Regions from separate parts of the Duganella sp. GW822-FHT06D06 genome, predicted to be linked through region 4. Evidence: predicted binding sites of a transcription regulator. Region 4 holds the regulator's gene; each other region holds the start of a gene.
The links. The regulator sigma-54, encoded in region 4, starts transcription at its own class of promoters, with help from an activator protein. The targets are predictions, from matches to a motif close to TGGCANGNAANCTGCTTT.
Positions count from the first base shown of each region.

Region 1 (4,986 bases), on a different contig from region 4:
AGAAAAAGGAAAAGCCGGGCAAGGTCACCGTGCCGATGAGCGCTTTCCGCATCGAAGTGGGCAGCAACCATGCGGCCACGCCGTCCAACATCGTCGGCGCCATCGCCAACGAGGCTGGCCTGGAAGCCAAGCATATCGGCCGCATCGAGATCTTCGACACCTACAGCATGCTGGAGCTGCCGGACGGGATGCCGCCGGAACTGTTCAAGCACCTGGGCAAAGTATGGGTCGGCGGCGCGCAGCTGAAGATCAGCCAGGCCGACCGCATGCCGCCGGAATCGGGCAAGGCCACGCCGCCTAAAAAGCCGGCGCCTGGCGCCAAGGCCGGGTTCAAGAAGAAGTATTGATCGTTAAGGTATAAATCGCTATACACCACAGGGCCGCAAGGCCCTGTTTTCATATGGGCCGCCTGCACACGCGCGGTGCGCCCGGCGGCGCTGCGCACCAAAACCACGCCGGCCGCGACGCGCCCCGGACTGCCGAGTGGCATCGTTTTCATAGCGGCGGAGGCGCCGGCAGCCTTCTGGCCCGGTTATTGCATTGAGGAGAGCATAAACCGACAAGTCGTTGAGCAAGGAGCACGGAATGACCGCATTGTCTCTACACTCCCGCACCCGAGGCGCCGATGCTGTTGCGGAATGACCTGCTGCACTACACGCACCCGTCCCCGCGCACCGTCCGCGTGCTGTGGATCGCCCCCGAGCAAAGCCACGCCTACGTGTTCGACGTGGCGGCGCGGTCGGCCGACGTCGAACTGGTGACGCTGCCGGCGCTGCACGCCGACATCCGCGCCGGCCATGCGCGCGTGCTGGCGGCCGATCCCTACCTGATGGTGGTCAGCCAGGAGCTGCTGCCGCCCAAGCACCTGCAACTGCGCGCCCGCGCGTGGCGGATCGTCGAAGCGCTGGTGGCGCTGGAGCCGGGCATCTACGAAGCGCGCCTGCGCGGCCAGTTGATCGCGCAGGCAATCGCCACGCACGGCGTCTCCCATCCCACCATCTACCGCTATCTGCGCCGCTACTGGCAGCGCGGCCAGACGCCCAACGCGCTGCTGCCCGACTACGGCAACTCCGGCGGGCGCGGCAAGGTGCGCCAGGCCTCGGCCGGCGTCAAGCGCGGACGGCCGCGCAAGAGCGGCGCCGACGACGGTCCCGGCGTGAACGCCGACGAGGAAATCCGCCGCGCGTTCCGGGTCGCCATCGCGCACTACGCGGCGGGCCACGCCAAGTTCTCGCGGCTGGGCGCCTACCAGCAGATGCTGGCCGACTTTTTCGGCGGGCGCCGCATCGACGCCGGCAGCGGCCGGGTGTTGGCGACGGCCGGCGCGCAGCCAGTCGCGCTGCCGACCTTCGGCCAGTTCAACTACTGGCTCGATCACGACGACGACCGGCCGCCGGAAGTGGCGCGCCGCAGCGCCGCCGCAATGGCGCGCGGCTCGCAGGCCACCGGCGCTGCCGGTTTCGGCGCCGTCGCGCAGCGGCAGACATTCGACGCCGCAGCGCCGGCCGGCCGGCCCGGCGCCGGCTTCTACCTGGACGTGGTGCGCGCCGAAGTGCAGCTGGTCTCGCGCGCCGACCGCCAGCAGGCCATAGGCCGGCCGCTGGTGTACGTGGCGGTCGATACCTTCAGCCGCATGGTGGTGGGCGTCTACGTCGGCCTGGGCGCGCCCAGCTGGCAGCACGCCATGTTGGCGTTGGCCCACTGCGGCGCCGACAAGCAGCGCTACAGCCAGCGGTACGGCCGCAGCATCGAGGCCGGGCAGTGGCCTTGCCGCCACCTGCCGGAAAACCTGCACGCCAACGTCGCCCTGAGCGGCGGTGTCCAGTGCGAGACACTGCTCAACAACTTCAACCTGCGCTGCGTCGACGCCGGCGACGGTCCGGACGAATGGAAGGCGGTGCTGGAAAAGCGCTTCCTGCTGCTGGCGGCGGGCGACGCCGGCGCGGCCTGCCGGTTGGACGGCGTGCTCGATCTGGACCAGTTCACTCGCATCGTCATCGACGCCATCCTGTATCACAACAACAGCCACCAGCTGCCCAACCACGGCCATGCCACGCCGCGCGCACTGTGGGATTGGGGCGTGGCACAGCGCGGCGGCAGCCTGAAGACCTATCCCGAACAGCTGCTGCGTTGCAGCCTGATGCCGGCCGGCCAGGCCACCGTCACCGCCGACGGCATCGTGCTGTTCGACAGCGTCTACACCTGCGCACGCGCCATCAACGAGCGCTGGTTCGAGCGTGCGCGCCAGCGTGGCCAATGGCAGGTGCGGGTCGCCTACGACCCGGCCGACATGGACATGATTTATTTGCTGGACGCCGCCGCGCCCATGCAATTCCACGCCTGCCACATGGCCGACAGCAGCACCACGCAGCGCCATCTCGCAGCGGCGGAAATCGCCTGCCTGCCGCACTCCATTTCCGCCATCTCCGCGACACCCCTACGTAGCACTACGCACGTTGTCGCCAGCTACGCTAACTGATTTCCCAAGTCGATAGCACACGGCGCTGTCCAGCGCCGTGCACACCACTTCCATCCATTTAGGTGCACGCCTCCCGCTGGTGCGGCGCGCCGTTTTTCCGCTGGCGCAGCCATAAATTCGGCAAATAAAGTCTGTCGCTGGAAACGCTACTGCAGATGTCAAATCGCCTTATTCCATAAGGATCGCTTCAACGGCGAAGCATGTTTATTTTGCTTGGATTCGTGGCACGGCGATTGCTAGATAGGGACTATGGAAACGCAAGCCACGAAAGGAAATCGATGAATAGTAAAACAGTCAAATCGTTTAAATCGTTTAGTGCATTGACACGGAGGGATTTCCTTTATCGGGCGGCGGCAGTCGGCGGCACCGGCCTGCTGTTGAACACCATGAACGCCTGGGGCATGGGCATAGGCTCGACCGCCTCCGCGCCGCCGGCGCTGAGCGGCAGCGGCAAAGGCAAGAAGGTGCTGATACTGGGCGCCGGCCTGGCCGGCATGACCGCCGCCTACGAGCTGGGGAAACTGGGCTACCACTGCCAGATCCTCGAAGCGCGCGCCTTCGCCGGCGGCCGCTGCCAGACCGCGCGCAAGGGCTTCAGCCTGACCGAGCTTGGCGGCGAAAAGCAGACCTGCGAATTCGACGACGGCCAGTACATCAATCACGGCCCGTGGCGCATCCCCTTGTACCACCAGTCGACGCTGCACTACACGCGGCTGTTCGAGGTGCCGCTGGAAGTCATGGTCAACGATAACGACCACTCTTTCGTCTACTCGGAAAACGCCGGCCCCTACGCCGGCAAGCGCATGCGGGTGGCCGAGATCAAGGCCGACATGCGCGGCCACGTCTCCGAGCTGCTGGCCAAGTCGGTCAAGCGCAAGCAGCTGGACGCCGAACTGACGGCCGACGACCAGCGTCTGCTGCTGGACTACCTGGCGCACGAAGGCCAGCTGGCCGGCGCCGACCTGCAATACAAGGGCCGCAGCGGCCGTGGCTACACCGTCAATCCCGGCGCCGGCGTCGCGCCGGGAGCCGGCACGCCGTCCGACCCACTGGGCTTCAAGGACCTGCTGGCCTCCAAGCTGGGCAACGTCTACAGCGCGGTGCAGGATTTCCCGATGCAGAACACCATGTTCCAGCCGGTGGGCGGCATGGACGCCATCGCCAAGGCGTTTGAAAAGCGCGTCGGCAAGAACATCCGCTACCGCGCGGAAGTGCAGACCATCCGCCAGAACGACAAGGGCGTCACCGTCACCTACAAGGACACCGGCACCGGAAAAAGCGCCAGCATCGGCGCCGACTACTGCCTGGTGGCGATGCCGCTGTCGGTGCTGCGCCAGATCGATACCGACTTCTCGGACAAGTTCAAGCAGGCCGTCGCCACGGTGGCCTACGCGCCGGTCGGCAAGATCGGCCTGCAGATGAAGCGCCGCTTCTGGGAAGAGGACGAGCACCTGTACGGCGGCCATGTGCTCACCGACCTCAAAGGCATCAACACCATCTCGATGCCGTCCTACGGCTGGCAAAAGAAGAAGGGCGTGCTGCTCGGCTATTACCAGTACCAGACGGCGGCGATCGAGACCAGCGCGCTGTCGCCGAAGGAGCGCGCCGCCTTCGCGCTGGAGGCGGGGCAGAAGATCTTCCCGCAGTACAGGGAGAACTTCGAGTCCGCGTTCTCGGTCGCCTGGCACCGCGTGCAATACAACCTGGGCGGCTGGGCCGAGTGGACCGACAAGACCCGCGCCGCCGCCTACCCGATCCTGGTGGAGGGCGAGGGCCGCGTGCTGCTGGCCGGCGAGCACCTGAGCTACCTGACCGGCTGGCAGGCCGGCGCCATCGAATCGGCGTGGCAGCAGATCGCCAGGATCCATGGGAGGGCCAGCGCATGAAGGAGCTTTTGATCAAGGCGGCGATGGCGATCATCGCCGTGCTGGCGGCCGGCGCCACGGCGCCGTCGCGCGCGCAGGACTCGGCGGCGGCGGACGGCAAGGCGCTGTTCATGAAGAACTGCGCGGCCTGCCACCAGGCCAGCGGCAAGGGCATACCGGGCGCCTTTCCGGCGCTGGCGGGTAACAAGTTCGTACAGGGGAAGGGCGCCGACGTCGCGACGGTGCTGCTGAAAGGGCGCGGCGGCATGCCGGACTTCAGCGAGAGCCTGAACGACCAGCAGATCGCCGCCATTCTCAGTTTCGTGCGCAGCAACTGGGGCAACCAGGCCGCGCCGCTGAGCGGGCCGGAAGTGCTGGCGCTGCGCGATGTACTGCAAGTCGACCATTTTAGTAACGGCCAGATGTCCAACAAACACTGAAAGAAGAACGCATGAACAAAGCACTCGTCTCCCTGTTGATTCCGGCCGCACTGGCGCTGTTGCCGGCCGCCGCCAGCGCCGCCCCCAAGGCTGCCGCCGCCGACATCGTCCGCCACAAGATCCCCGGCTCGGACTTCCCGATCGCGCTGGCGGTCACGGTGCCGGCCACCGCCGCCATCCACTTCGTCAGCGGCCAGGTGCC
Region 1 covers NZ_JBXALQ010000013.1:138,537-143,522, reverse strand. The annotation lists gene AC1RMD_RS22265 (DEAD/DEAH box helicase) at 1-347, shown strand, start outside; gene AC1RMD_RS22260 (TnsB C-terminal domain-containing protein) at 626-2,479, shown strand; gene AC1RMD_RS22255 (flavin monoamine oxidase family protein) at 2,758-4,365, shown strand; gene AC1RMD_RS22250 (c-type cytochrome) at 4,362-4,784, shown strand; gene AC1RMD_RS22245 (RidA family protein) at 4,796-4,986, shown strand, end outside.
Region 1: a site for sigma-54 is predicted at 2,702-2,719, ahead of AC1RMD_RS22255 (flavin monoamine oxidase family protein). Genes of this name have one in related genera too.

Region 2 (4,986 bases), on a different contig from region 4:
GGTCGGCGGCAAGCACAGAACCAGACACGCCCTCGTCCATGAACTCACGTTCGATCAGCTTGGCATTGGTCAGTGCTGCCTATGTGCATCAATGGACTGGGAATTCGTACTGGCTCTGTAATACGCGATGTGGCTCATATTTGGCTTATTTTTGGATCATAAGATAGTAGGCCCATTGCTACCTAGCTCATAATTACTGTCTACTATCTTTTGATCCGACATGAGCAGTGGTTTTCCTTATGGCTCAGAACTTACAAGATGTGACTTCGTAGTAGTTCACTTAGGTGGAGTACCCAACGCACAAGCGGCATCGGCTGAAATCGCGGTAAAGCTTGATGCGCGCAAAAACGCCATCGCTGCGGCCTTCGGAATCTTGAAAGGCAAAGGTGTGTTCCCTGAGGACGGATTGGACTATCAGCTAGAGGTCAGGGCTGAACACGATTAGCCCGGCAATATCCTGATCAACGCCCTGCGTGCCGCAAAATTCAACTCCGCAGCCCCTGCCCTCCACTCCGAAATGCAACGGTTTTCAGCATTGCGCCGTCGCCGGCGGGCTAGTCTGCGACCAATCAGCAACCTCTTGTATTGTCTGATTGTTACCTTAGATTGGTGGGTATATAATAAATGTCACTGAAGTAATCTTTTGACGTAGGCCTCACCGTACCCGCCTCGCGCATACGAGAAAGAATTTGAATGAGCAGCAACCCTCCTCCGAGCGAAGCCAAGACTCAGGAATACGAATTCGAGCAAATGAATCTGCAGGTGGGCGGCAGGATTCAGTTCATTACTCATCGCACGATCAAGCCGATCCAGCACTTCTCCACGCTGATCGGCTGGGCCAAGGATGAGTACATGATCGTCAAGGTTCCGTTCGAGAATGGCGCACCGATCGCCCTCAACGACGGCGACAAGCTGACCATCCGCGTCTTCTCCGGCGTCAACGTGTGCTCGTTCTCCTGCGTGGTGCAACGGGTGTTTCCGCGTCCGCTGTTCTACGTCCACCTATCGTTCCCGCAGTCCATCCAGGGCACCAGCCTGCGCGCGGCAATGCGGGTCAAGGTCGATATCCCGGCCCAGGTGAGTTCCCCGGCCGGCACCAATTCCGTGTTCCTGGTGAACCTGAGCGTCTCTGGCGCGCTGATCGAGTCGGCCAAGAAGCTGTCGGATGACGAGGCGCAGGTTGGCCTGTCGTTCTACCTGATCGCCCAGCCCGGCAACCGCCAGGTGCGCATCAATCCGAATGCCACCATCCGCAACATCAACGTGGTCAAGCCGGCCGCCGGCGACAAGCCCGAGGTGTTCACCTACGGCGTGCAGTTCATCGACCTGGACCCGGTCCACTACACCATGTTGCAAAACCTGACCTACGAAGCATTGATCGCCGATCGCCAGAAGATCGTCTGATTCGCTCAATGCAGGAACGTAAAAAAACCGGCCGAAGCCGGTTTTTTTACGTTCAAACCGAGAACATTAAGGAACTACGTTGTTCTTGGTCAGCGCTGCTGCCGCTGCCACGTTGGTGACGGTGGTGGTCACGTTCCAGGTGACGTTGGCGGCACCGGGGGCGATGGTCGGGGTGAAGGTAGCGGTCAAGCCGTCGATGTTCTTGCCGACGCCGGTGGCGAAGGTTTCAACGATCACGCCGTCGGTAACCGTGGCACTGGTGACTTCCTTGGTCGTGGTGAAGGTCGGTACGCCTTTGGCGCCGGCGTTGCAACCGGTCAGATCCCCTCCACCTTCCTGGGCGCACAGTGCCACCGCAGTCTTGATCGAGTCGATCGCGCCCTGGGCGTTGGCCATCTTGGCTTTCACGGTGTAGTCGCTGTAGGCTGGAATCGCGACTGCGGCCAGAATACCGATGATGGCAACGACGATCATCAGTTCGATCAGGGTGAAACCAGCCTGGGCTTGTTTCTTCATCATTTTCATGGATTTCATTTTCGACTCCTGGGGTGTGTTGAACATCAAAATTTGGTGGGACACTTAGCTATGAGCAATTGGTGTGCCAGCTCGTTTTTCAACTCAAAAACCACAAAAGATGCCAAAAACTGTCGCTTTGGGTCGCCCGGACTGCCGTTTTTTGTCAGTCCGAGGCCGCAATTTGTCAGCCAGGGTCGCCGTTGACAAATATTGTCAGGCGATGCGGAAGGCCATCTGGGTTCCGCCGAGGTCGATCACGTCGCCGTGATTCAGCCGCTGGGCCTGCTTGCCCAAGGCGATGCCGTTCACCAGCGGCGGCTGCGCGCCTTCCTGGTGGGTGATGGTGTAGGCGTCGGGCTGGCGATGGATCACCACCACCTGCACGCCGGCGCGGCCGAGCGTGGTCTGCGGCTTGGTCAGCGCCATCTGCTTGCCGGCATTGTTGCCATTTAATACTTCGATTTGCGCCAGCACGGGCTCCGCCGCCATCATGGGGCGCACGCCGTCGGCGACGAACTCGATCTGGAACTTGGCCATTTTGATCACATCCTGGTGTTGCAGGAAGTGCTTGCCGATGCGGTGGCCGTTGACGAAGGTGCCGTTGGTGCTGTGCAGGTCCTCCAGGAAGGAGTCGTCCAGGATGGTGACGATGACGGCATGGTCGCCGCTGACGGCCGGATGCGTCAGCACGATGTCGTTGCGCGGGTGACGGCCGATGGTCATCCGCTCTTTGCTCAGTTGTACTTGCTGTTCTATCTGTCCATCCCGTGAGATGAGGATCTTCGCCAATCTGGTCTCCAAAACAAAAAAAGGGGAGCGCTGGGCTCCCCTTCATTATTTCACACTAAAGCGCACTGTTATTACAGCATTGCTTTCAGCAGACGCGCCATTTCGGACGGGTTCTTGGTAACGGTGATGCCGCAAGCTTCCATGATTTCCAGTTTGGCTTGTGCGGTGTCAGCGCCGCCGGAGATCAGCGCGCCGGCGTGGCCCATGCGCTTGCCCGGAGGAGCGGTTACACCGGCGATGAAGCCGACGACCGGTTTTTTCATGTTGTCTTTGATCCAGTAAGCCGCGTTGGCTTCGTCTGGACCACCGATTTCGCCGATCATGATGACCGCGTCGGTATCAGGATCGTCGTTGAACATCTTCATGACGTCGATGTGCTTCAGACCGTTGATAGGGTCGCCGCCGATGCCGACTGCCGACGATTGGCCCAGGCCCAGTGCGGTCAGCTGACCGACTGCTTCATAGGTCAGGGTGCCCGAACGCGAAACCACGCCGATGCGGCCCTTGCGGTGGATGTGACCTGGCATGATGCCGATCTTGATTTCGTCAGGGGTGATCAGGCCTGGGCAGTTAGGGCCCAGCAGCAGGGTCTTGGAACCTGCTTTGGCCATGCGATCCTTCAGGGCCATCATGTCGCGGACAGGAATGCCTTCGGTGATGCAAATGGCCAGGTCCAGTTCGGCTTCGACAGCTTCCCAGATCGCAGCGGCAGCGCCTGCTGGCGGTACGTAGATCACGGAAACATTGGCGCCGGTTTCTTTTTTCGCTTCTGCAACGCTAGCGAAAATAGGAATGCCTTCGAAATCTTCGCCGGCTTTCTTCGGGTTCACGCCTGCCACGAAAGCATTTTTGCCGTTCGCGTAGTCGCGGCAACCGCGGGTGTGGAATTGACCGGTTTTGCCGGTAATACCTTGGGTAACTACTTTGGTATCTTTATTGATCAGAATGGACATGTTGATTCCTTAATTAAGCTTGACCGGCAGCGGCGGCGACTACGCTCTTCGCTGCATCTTCCATGGTGTCGGCTGCGATGATAGGCAGACCGGAATCGGCCAGCATCTTCTTGCCCAGGTCTTCGTTGGTGCCCTTCATGCGGACTACCAGCGGCACGTTCAGCGACACGGCTTTGACTGCGGTGATCACGCCTTCGGCGATCACGTCGCAACGCATGATGCCGCCGAAGATGTTGACCAGGATGGCTTTCAGGCCTGGGTTTTTCAACATGATCTTGAAGGCTTCGGTCACTTTCTCAGCCGTGGCGCCACCGCCTACGTCCAGGAAGTTGGCTGGCTCGCCGCCGAACAGCTTGATGGTGTCCATGGTGGCCATGGCCAGGCCGGCGCCGTTCACCAGGCAGCCGATGTTGCCGTCCAGGGAGATGTAGGCCAGGTCGAATTTCGATGCCTCAACTTCAGCTGGATCTTCTTCGTCCAGATCGCGGTAAGCGACGATTTCTGGTTGACGGAACAGCGAGTTGGCGTCGAAGTTGAACTTGGCGTCCAGAGCGATGACCTTGCCCGAACCGGTCAGGATCAGCGGGTTGATTTCGGCCAGCGACGAGTCGGTTTCCCAGTAGGCTTTGTACAGGCCTTGCAGGTTGGTGACGGCGTCGGCGATCGACGCTTCCGGCACACCGATCTTGGCGGCGATGCCAGCGGCTTCAGCGTCGGTCAGGCCGATCGATGGGTCGATGGCGATCGAGTGCAGCAGTTCCGGGTGGGACTCGGCAACTTCTTCGATGTCCATGCCGCCTTCGGAGGAAGCCATCAGCACCACGCGCTGCGATACGCGGTCGGTGACCAGCGATACGTACAGTTCTTTCTTGATGTCCGCGCCTTCTTCGATCAACAGGCGGCGTACTTTCTGGCCTTCAGGGCCGGTCTGGTGCGTGACCAGCTGCATGCCCAGGATCTGCTCGGAGAATTCTTTGACTTGTTCCAGCGATTTCGCGACTTTAACGCCGCCGCCTTTACCACGGCCACCGGCGTGGATTTGTGCTTTTACAACCCAGACCGGGCCGCCCAAGGTTTCAGCAGCTTTGACTGCTTCTTCAACGGACATGCACGGAATACCGCGCGGAACCGTCACTCCGTATTTTCGGAGGATTTCTTTGCCTTGATACTCATGGATTTTCATGCTGGCTTCCCTTCTGATGCTGATGTGTAAAAATCGGTTGATACTGCGAAATGTGTGGATCTAGTAAGCAGAGATTGCTACGCGCCACCTGGTGCTGCTTTGGCCACCCAGCGCGGGTAAAACTGCGCCACTGCTCCGCCG
Region 2 covers NZ_JBXALQ010000007.1:276,040-281,025, reverse strand. The annotation lists gene AC1RMD_RS15785 (recombinase family protein) at 1-40, opposite strand, end outside; gene AC1RMD_RS15780 (hypothetical protein) at 221-445, shown strand; gene AC1RMD_RS15775 (flagellar brake protein) at 694-1,404, shown strand; gene AC1RMD_RS15770 (pilin) at 1,471-1,938, opposite strand; gene AC1RMD_RS15765 (FHA domain-containing protein) at 2,134-2,709, opposite strand; gene sucD (succinate--CoA ligase subunit alpha) at 2,781-3,662, opposite strand; gene sucC (ADP-forming succinate--CoA ligase subunit beta) at 3,676-4,845, opposite strand; gene AC1RMD_RS15750 (DUF2889 domain-containing protein) at 4,923-4,986, opposite strand, start outside.
Region 2: a site for sigma-54 is predicted at 1,991-2,008, ahead of AC1RMD_RS15770 (pilin). Genes of this name have one in related genera too.

Region 3 (4,986 bases), on a different contig from region 4:
GACGCTGCTGTCGACCACCAGTTCGTCGCGCGTGCGGACCTGGAAGACGGCGACGTTGATGCGCGTGGCGCCGCCCAGCCACGCCTTGATCCCGGCTTCAAGATGGGTGCTTTGTGCGGCCAGCAAGCGGAAGTTGAAGCCGCCGCCGGTGCCTGAGTAGAACAGCTCATTCAGGGTCGGCGTTTCGAAACCGCGCGCGGCGCTGGCGTACACATTCAGTGCCGGCGACAGGCGGTAAAGCAGGCCAAGCACCGGCGTGGTGTGGCTGTATTCGAGGCTGCCGCTGTCGTTGCCGTTGCTGAGGAAGTGATCATTTACCGAGAACTTCACGCTGCTGTGACGCAGGCCGGCGCTCAACATCCATGCGCCCGATTGCCATTCCGTCTGCACATAGGGATCGAGGGTGGTGACCTTGTCGTCCTCGTCGCGGCGCATTGCTCCCTTTATGCCGAATTGGGCGCCGATGAAGTTTTCGTATCCCCGGCGGGTGTCGCTGGAGCGGCCGTACTCCAGGCCGACCGTGGTACTGAGCTTGCCACCTGCCAGCTGGCCCACGTGCAGCCAGTTCAGATCCGTGCCGTGGAAGTCGCGGTCGAAGTCGACCACGCCGCCGGAGTGCGTGGCCGGCGCCTGGAAGGCCTTGGAGAACGCCTGGTACTGGATCACGCCGCGATTGCCTCCGTAGCCGGTCATGCGCAGGCGGTCGTCGCCGAAGCGCTGCTCCCAGCTGGCGCCGATCTGTTGGTGATCGATGCTCTTGCGGGTGTTGTAGCGGTCGGCCAGCGTGCGTTTCGGGTTCCGGGTATCGGTGGTGTCGATCTCGCCGGCGCGCGGGTCGCGCTGATAAGTGGCCCAGGTCGTGCCCAGGGCGTCCTGGGTATCGTCCTGGCGCAGGGCGTTGGCGACGATGGTCAGGCTGGCGCCGGCCATCGGCGCCAGCGTCAGCTTGGCGAAAGCCTGGTCGCGGGTGGCGGCGCTGTGGGCGCGGTAGCCATCGGTTTCGAAGCGCGAGGCATCCAGCACATAGCCGATGCCCGCCTGTTTTCCCCGGGCATTCAGATCGGCCTTGCGGCTGCCGTAGCTGCCGGCGGTCAGCGTGGTCTCCACCGAAGGCGCGCCTTCGCCGTCGCGCGTGAACATCTGGATCACGCCGCCGGAGTGGTTGCCGTAGATGGCTGAGAAGGGGCCGCGCAGCACTTCGATGCGTTCGGCCATATCGAGGTTGAAGGTGGCGGCCTGGCCCTGGCCGTCCGGCATGCTGGCCGGGATGCCGTCTGCGACCAGGCGCACGCCGCGCACGCCGAAGGCCGAACGGGCGCCGAATCCGCGCGAGGAGATTTGCAGATCCTGCGCATAGTTCTGGCGGTTCTGCGCCACCAGGCCAGGAACTGCGGCCAGCGCCTCGCTGGCGTTGACGCGCGGCTGGCTGTCGCGGATACGCTCGGCGTCGATGACGTCGATCGCGGCCGGCATGTCGAACACCGTGTGTCCGACGCGGGTGGCGCTGACCACTACCACCTCCGCCGGCGGTGCGGCATCGTCGGCCGCCATGGCGCCGCCGCTCAGGGCGAACAGCGCCGCCACCGCGTTCAATGGGAAAAAGGCTTGCTTCATATTGTCTCCGTTTTGGTCTGGGTTGTGCCAGACCAGTAAGCAATATACCTGCCATCCCGATCTTGCGGTGGCACGCCGATTGCAACGGTGATTGCATCTTCCTGAAAGGCGATATCCATGAACAGCTCCCGCATCCTGTCCTCCCTGGTCTTTTTGCTGTGCGGCCCGGCGATGGCCGCCCCCTTTGCCTATGTGCCGAACGAGAAGTCGGGCAGCATCAGCGTGATCGACACTTCCACCGATACCGTGGTGCGCGAGATTGCAGCCGGCAAGCGGCCGCGCGGCATCGCCGCCGATCCGGGCGGTGCGCGGTTGTTCGTGACCGACGCCGCCAGCAACGCGCTGCTGGTCATCGATACTGCAAGCGGGAACACGGTGCGCCGCATCGCGTTGGGCAAATCGCCCGAAGGCGTGAACGTGTCGGCTGATGGCCGTTACGTGGCGGTGGCGGTCGAGGAGAGCAACAGCGTGACCCTGATCGACGCCGGCTCCGGGCAGGTGCTGGCGGATATCGCCGTGAAAGGCAGAAATCCCGAGCACGCTGTCTTCAGCCCGGACGGCCGCTGGCTGCTGGTCAGCGCGGAAGAGGCGGAGCAGGTCGATGTGGTCGACGTCGCCGCGCGGCGCCAGGTCGGCGCGGTGGCGGTGGGCTTGCGGCCGCGCGGCATGGGCTTCAGTCCCGATGGCGCCCGCGCCTATGTCGCTTGCGAACTGGCAGGCGCGGTGTATGTGGTCGATATGGCGACGTTGGCGACGACGGCGCGGATCCCGGCCGGGAGGAACGCCAACGGCATCGCCGTCCACCCAGGCGGGCGCCAGGTCTATGTGTCGAACGGCGTCGACGCGAATGTGATGGTGATCGATACCGTCACCAATGCCGTCAGCGCCACCATTGCAGTTGGCAAGCGACCCTGGAACATGGCGCTGACGCCGGATGGCGCCAAGCTCTATGTGGCCAACGGCCGCTCGAACAATGTGTCCGTGATCGACACCGCCGCGGCGGCCAAGCGGGCCGATGTCGCGGTGGGCGAATTGCCATGGGGCGTAGTGATACGCTGAAGAGCTGCTCCATTGGCAGACACCTGTTCCAAACCTGAACAGGTGTCACAGCCCAGGCACAGCGTCCCCGCGCCGCCCGCCCCTGTAATTCATGCGCCGCACCGGCAAAAACGTAGCTGGCACGGTGCTTGCGAAAAGGAGAGGGCGCAGTACCCACCGCCGCGTTACGCGGCCTCATAAAACCACAGCAGAAAGAGGACGACATGAATCTCGCAGACATCAGCAAACTGGGCGTTGCCAATCCATTCAAGCAACGCTACGACAACTACATCGGCGGTAAATTCGTCGCCCCGGTCAAGGGCGAATACTTCGGCAACATCACGCCGATCACCGGCCAGGTATTCTGCGAAGTGGCCCGCTCCACCGCCGAAGACGTCGAGCTGGCGCTGGATGCCGCCCACGCCGCCAAGGACGCATGGGGCAGGACCTCGCAAACCGAGCGCGCCAACATCCTGAACAAGATCGCCGACCGCATGGAGGCCAACCTGGCGCTGATCGCCACCGCCGAAACCATCGACAACGGCAAGCCTATCCGCGAAACCACCGCCGCCGACATCCCTCTGGCGATCGACCATTTCCGCTATTTCGCCGGTTGCATCCGCGCGCAGGAAGGCTCGGTCGCGCAGATCGATTCCGAGACCTACGCCTATCACTTCCATGAGCCATTGGGCGTGGTCGGCCAGATCATCCCTTGGAACTTCCCTATCCTGATGGCGGTGTGGAAGCTGGCGCCGGCGCTGGCCGCCGGCAACTGCGTGGTGCTCAAGCCCGCCGAGCAGACCCCGGCGTCCATCATGGTGCTGCTGGAAGTGATCGGCGACCTGCTGCCGCCTGGCGTGCTGAATGTGGTCAACGGCTACGGCCTGGAAGCGGGCAAGCCGCTGGCCTCGAACAAGCGCATCGCCAAGATCGCCTTCACCGGCGAGACGGGCACCGGCCGCCTGATCATGCAATACGCTGCGCAGAACCTGATCCCGGTCACGCTGGAGTTGGGCGGCAAATCGCCGAACATCTTCTTTGAAGACGTGATGGATGCCGACGACGCCTTCTTCGACAAGTGCCTGGAGGGCTTTGCGATGTTCGCGCTGAATCAGGGCGAGGTGTGCACCTGCCCATCGCGCGTGCTGATCCAGGAATCGATCTACGAAAAATTCATCGAACGCGCGCTGGCCCGCGTGGCCGCGATCAAGCAGGGCAACCCGCTCGACGCCAGCACCATGCTGGGCGCGCAGTCGTCGCACGAGCAGCTGGAAAAAATCCTGTCGTATATCGATATCGGCAAACAGGAGGGGGCTGAATTGCTGGCCGGCGGCGAACGCCACGTGCAGGGCGGCGACATGAAGGACGGCTACTACGTGACGCCAACCGTCTTCAAGGGCCACAACAAGATGCGCATCTTCCAGGAAGAGATCTTCGGACCGGTGGTGTCGGTGACCACCTTCAAGGACGAAGCGGAAGCACTGAGCATCGCCAACGACACCATGTACGGTTTGGGCGCCGGCCTGTGGACGCGCGACGGTTCGCGCGCCTTCCGCGTCGGCCGCGCGATCCAGGCTGGCCGCGTCTGGACCAATTGCTATCACCTGTATCCGGCACATGCGGCCTTCGGCGGCTACAAGCAGTCGGGCATCGGCCGCGAGAACCACAAGATGATGCTGGACCACTACCAGCAGACCAAGAACCTGCTGGTCAGCTACAGCCCGAACGCACTGGGCTTCTTCTAACCATGGACCACATCATCGCCCGCGTTACGGCTACACCGGCGGCGCTCGAGCTGATCGCGGTCCTGCGTAGCCGTCACGGGCCGCTGATGTTCTTTCAATCCGGCGGCTGCTGCGACGGCAGCACGCCGATGTGCTACCCCGCCGGGGAGTTTGCCATCAGCGACACCGATGTCTACCTCGGTAACCTGGACGGGACGCCGTTCTACATGGGCAGCGAGCAGTTCGAATACTGGGAACACACCCAGCTGATCATCGACGTGGTCGACGGGAACGGCGGCATGTTCTCGCTCGATAACGGCACGGGCAGGCGCTTCCTGACCCGTTCGCACCTGTTCAGCGACGAAGAGCTGGCGGCCTTGAAGCCACCGGCATAGCGGCACGCCGCAACAAACCAAAACATAAAAACCGGAGAAGATTGTGCAGAAAAAAGTCATCGCAACGCTGGCGGGGATATCTTTCCTGTCGCTGGCACAGGCGGCCGACGTCACGTCGGCCATGCTGAAGAACGCGGCATCCAGCACCGACAGCGTACTGTCGTTCGGCATCGGCTCGGAGGGGCAGCGTTACTCGCCGCTGACCCAGGTGAACA
Region 3 covers NZ_JBXALQ010000035.1:8,235-13,220, reverse strand. The annotation lists gene AC1RMD_RS30645 (TonB-dependent receptor family protein) at 1-1,614, opposite strand, end outside; gene AC1RMD_RS30640 (hypothetical protein) at 1,611-1,733, opposite strand; gene AC1RMD_RS30635 (beta-propeller fold lactonase family protein) at 1,732-2,673, shown strand; gene adh (aldehyde dehydrogenase) at 2,877-4,397, shown strand; gene AC1RMD_RS30625 (DUF779 domain-containing protein) at 4,400-4,771, shown strand; gene AC1RMD_RS30620 (PQQ-dependent methanol/ethanol family dehydrogenase) at 4,815-4,986, shown strand, end outside.
Region 3: a site for sigma-54 is predicted at 2,791-2,808, ahead of adh (aldehyde dehydrogenase). Genes of this name have one in related genera too.

Region 4 (4,986 bases):
ACCTGCACCAGGGCGGCCACGACAAGCTGACGCCGTTCAAGGCGCTGCTGGAAAAGACCGGCCTCACCGCCGACCAGGTCGGCTTCATCGGCGACGACGTGGTCGACCTGCCGATTCTGACGCGCGTCGGTTTCGCCGTCGCCGTGCCGAACGGCCGCGCCGAAGTGCTGGAGCGTGCCCACCACGCCACGCTGGCCGCCGGCGGCCGCGGCGCGGTGCGCGAAGTGTGCGAGCTGCTGCTGCACGCGCAGGGCACGTACGAGCGCGTGATGGCGCAATTCCTGGTTTGACGAGGATAGCCCATGCGTAAAAAAACAGCCCATCGCTGGCAGCTGACCGTCATCATGATGGTCGGCGTGTTTGTCGCCGTCGGCAGCTTCTGGCTGGTGCAGGTGGTCAACCAGGCCGGCCAGGATGCGCAGGTGGACCAGCATCGCAACGAGCCGGACTACATCATCGACCGCTTCAGCATGGTGCGCATGAACAAGACCGGCCAGCCGGCCTACATTATCTCCGGCGAGAAGCTGACCCACCGGCCGGTCGACGATACCTCCGTCATCGACAAGCCGTATGTGCACAGCCTGGCCGGCAGGCAGCCGCCGATGAATATCCACGCCGACACCGCTTTTGTCGATCAGGGCAATACGCGCGTCAAGCTCAGTGGTAATGTGGACGTGGTGCGCCCGGCCGGGCCGCAGGCGCAGGCGATGCGCATGACCACGCCGACCCTGACCGTGTATCCGGACGAAGAACGGATGGAAACCGCCAGCCCGGTGGCGCTGGAAATGGGCAACGCCACCGCCAACGGCGTCGGCATGAAGGCCAATAACGCCACCCGCGAAGTGCAGTTGGGCGGACGCGGACAGCTGACGATGCCGCCGCGCGCCGGCCATTGAGGAAACAATGATGATGAATGGAATGACGATGAAGAAACTGATACTCTCGGCGGCGATGCTGCTGATGGCGGCCGGCGCGGTCCACGCGGAAAAAGCGGATGCCAACAAGCCGACCAAGATCGATTACGACGACCTGCAAATCGACGACGTCAAGCAGATCAAGACGCTGATCGGCAATGTCGTGCTGACGCGCGGCACGCTGCTGATGAAGTCGCCGAAGGCGGTGGTGACCACCGATCCCGAAGGCTATAACTTCGTCGTGCTGACCAGCACGCCGGGGACGCTGTCGACCTTCCGCCAGAAGCGCGACGGCGCCGGCGACCAGTGGATCGAGGGCGAAGCCGAGCGCATCGAGTACAGCGACAAGACCGACCTGGTCAAGCTGTTCTCGAAAGCCCGGGTGCGCCAGCTGGAAGGCGCGCGCATGACCAGCGAAGTCAACAGCGAGTTCATTTCCTACGACAGCCGCACCGAACATTTCGACGTCAAGAATAACGTCTCCGGCGTCAGCAAGCCGGGCGCCGGCCGTGGCACCATGGTGATCCAGCCGACCATCCGTCCGGCCGCGCCGGCACCGGCCGCATCGACGCCGCCGGCCACGGAGAAGTAAGCATGGAGCCATCCTGCGGTAGCACCCTGATCGTGCGCGGCCTGCAAAAGACCTACGGCAAGCGCCAGGTCGTGCATGACGTGTCCCTGCAAGTCGAATGCGGCGAAGTGGTGGGCCTGCTCGGCCCCAACGGCGCCGGCAAGACCACCTCGTTCTACATGATCGTCGGCCTGGTGCCGTCGGACGCCGGCAGCATCGATATCAGCGGCACCGATATCTCGTCGCTGCCGATCCACCGCCGCGCCTCGCTCGGCTTGTCCTACCTGCCGCAGGAAGCGTCGGTGTTCCGCAAGCTGACGGTGGAAGAAAATATCCGCGCCGTCCTCGAAATTCAAAAAGTGGACGGCAAGCCTTTATCCAAGGCTGCCATTGATGAACGGCTCAATACCCTGCTGGCCGATTTGCAAATCGAAAAGCTGCGCGAGAACCAGGCGCTGTCGCTGTCGGGCGGCGAGCGCCGCCGCGTGGAGATCGCGCGCGCACTGGCGACCAATCCGCGCTTCGTGCTGCTCGACGAACCATTCGCCGGGGTCGACCCGATTGCCGTGATTGAGATCCAGCGCATCGTGCGCTTCCTCAAGGAACGCGGCATCGGCGTCCTCATTACCGATCACAATGTGCGCGAAACGCTGGGCATCTGCGACCGCGCATATATCATCAACCAGGGCACGGTATTGGCTTCAGGCCGGCCAGACGACATCATCGCCAACGAATCGGTGCGTCGCGTGTATCTGGGCGAACACTTCCGTATGTAAAACCCATGAAACAGTCTTTGCAACTGCGCACGTCGCAGCACCTCGCGCTGACACCTCAGTTGCAGCAGTCGATCCGGCTGCTGCAGTTGTCGACGCTGGAGCTGCACCAGGAACTGGAACAGCTGCTGACCGATAATCCGCTGCTGGAGCGCCTCGACGACCCGCTGGACCGCTCGCTGCGGCTGCTGTCGGACGGCGCCATCAGCCAGCAAGCCCCGGTCGGCGACGCGCCGCCCGAAGGCCCGCCCAACACCCAAGAGGCGCCGGCCGCCGACGCCGACAACTACGACGGCCCGGCCGCCGACACCGAAAGCACCAGCAGCGACGCCGACGTCGACTGGAGCGACGCCGGCCGCAGCAAGGCGCCCGACGACGAGGACTCGCGGCCGCAACTGGAGGCCAGCCACTGCACCTTGCGCGAGCACCTGATGGAGCAGATGCGGGTGACGGTGCTGGAGATGCGCGACCGCGCGCTGGTCGAGCTGATCATCGACGCGCTGGACGAAAACGGCTACCTCGAAGAATCGCTGGAAGAAATCCTGGCCCGCCTGCCGGAAGAGCTGGAACTGGAGCTCGACGAATTGCAGACCGCCTTGTCGATGCTGCAAAGCTTCGACCCGATGGGCGTGGGCGCGCGCAACGCGTCCGAATGCCTGGCGCTGCAGATCAAGCGCTTGCCGGGCATTCCGATGGTCACGCGGCGCATGGCGCTGGCCATCGTTGAAAATCATTTGACCTGGTTTGCCCAGCGCGATTTCAACAAATTGAAGAAGGCGCTGCTGTGCGACGACGAAGATTTGCGCGAAGCACAAACCGTCATCCGCCAGTGCAATCCGCATCCGGGCTCGGCGTTCGCGTCGGACGTGTCGGACTACGTGGTGCCGGACGTGATCGTCAAAAAAGCGCGCAACGGCTGGCAAGTGAGCCTGAACAACGACGTCATGCCGCGCCTGCGGGTGAACGCCATGTACGCCAACCTGCTCAAGCAGGGAAAAGGCGAGGGCGCGATGGGCGCGCAGCTGCAGGAAGCGAAGTGGCTGATCAAGAATATGCGCCAGCGTTTCGACACGATTTTGCGCGTTGCACAAGCGATAGTAGAACGACAAAAGAACTTTTTCTCCCATGGCGCGGTTGCCATGCGCCCCCTTGTGCTTCGCGAAATTGCTGATACACTGGGTCTACACGAGAGCACTATTTCTCGTGTAACAACTCAAAAATATATGCTGACCCCGCACGGTATGTTTGAGTTGAAATATTTCTTTGGCAGCCATGTCGCCACTGAAGCGGGGGGAGAAGCAAGTTCGACGGCGATACGCGCACTCATTGTGCAATTGACAGGAGCAGAAGACCCGAAAAATCCTTTATCCGACAGTAAGATTGCGGACATGCTGGGAGAACAAGGCATGGTGATTGCGCGACGCACTGTTGCCAAATATCGCGAAGCGTTGAAGATCCCGCCAGTCAGTCTCCGTAAATCTTTGTAGTTACTTGGTTCCTGCGCGCCCGGCGCTAATGGGCTCCGCACTAACCGTAAGAAGCGACATTATCTTTAGGAGTGTGTATGAATCTCACCATCAGTGGACATCATCTCGAAGTGACCTCGGCCATCCGTGAATACGTGCAGAACAAGCTGGAACGCGTCACCCGCCACTTTGATCAAGTGATTGATATTGCTGTCATCCTGACTGTAGATAACCTCAAAGAGAAAGAGAAACGCCAGAAGGCTGAAATCAACCTGCGCATGTCGGGCAAAACCGTCTACGTGGAAAGCCTGTCCCAGGACCTGTACGCCGCCATCGATACCTTGATCGACAAGCTGGATCGGCAGGTCATGAAGTACAAAGCCAAGGTCCAAGAGCACGGCCACGATGCGATCAAGCATCTCCCGGATAGCTACGAACCCGCTGCCGCCGCCCTATAACAACGGCCCCGGCACCATCAAACTAAGGGCGCAGAGGCGCCCTTTTTTGCGCCCAAATGGTTTAGAGTAAACGTTTTCCTCATTGCAACGGGCGTGGCATGAAACGAGCTAAACTATTTACGGCATGGATGCTGACTCTGGCGATGCCGGCCGCGCTGGCATGCACCGCGCCGCCGCCGGCCGTGATCGACATCGACGCCAACAGCTATTACTCGGATGCGCACCATTCCGTCATCGATCCGGTGCTGCGTGCGCGCAATATCGCCCACACCAAGCCGATCGACGACTTCCTGGCCGGGGTGGCGAAAAACGCCAGCCGGGGCGACGCCGCCTGCGCGCTGGGCTGGCTGGAGAGCTGGGCCGGGCAACAGGCCTTGCTGGGCAAGCTGTCCAGCGAACAGGCCTGGTATGTGCGCAAGTGGACCCTGGGCGGCATGGCGTTGAGCTACGCCCGCGTCAAGCCGGCCGCCAGCCCGGCGCAGCAGCAAGCCATCGAAGCCTGGTTCAAGACGCTGGCCGACGCCACCATGGCGCATGCCGACGCGCGCAGGGGCACGCGCAACAACCACTACTACTGGGAAGGCCTGGCGGTGACGGCGGTGGGCGGCGTCACGCACGACGAGCGCTACCTGGCCTGGGGCCGCAAGGTGTTCGAACATGCGATGGGTCAAGTTGCGGCGGACGGTGCGCTGCCGGCGGAGATGGAGCGCGCGGCCAAGGCCTTGCACTACCACGTGTTCGCGGCCGCGCCGCTGGTGATGAGCGCGTCCATCCTGGACCTGCGCTCGGCCAAGCTGGACCAGC
Region 4 covers NZ_JBXALQ010000014.1:102,405-107,390, forward strand. The annotation lists gene AC1RMD_RS22940 (KdsC family phosphatase) at 1-290, shown strand, start outside; gene lptC (LPS export ABC transporter periplasmic protein LptC) at 303-896, shown strand; gene lptA (lipopolysaccharide transport periplasmic protein LptA) at 925-1,506, shown strand; gene lptB (LPS export ABC transporter ATP-binding protein) at 1,509-2,261, shown strand; gene AC1RMD_RS22960 (RNA polymerase factor sigma-54) at 2,267-3,745, shown strand; gene hpf (ribosome hibernation-promoting factor, HPF/YfiA family) at 3,823-4,182, shown strand; gene AC1RMD_RS22970 (alginate lyase family protein) at 4,281-4,986, shown strand, end outside.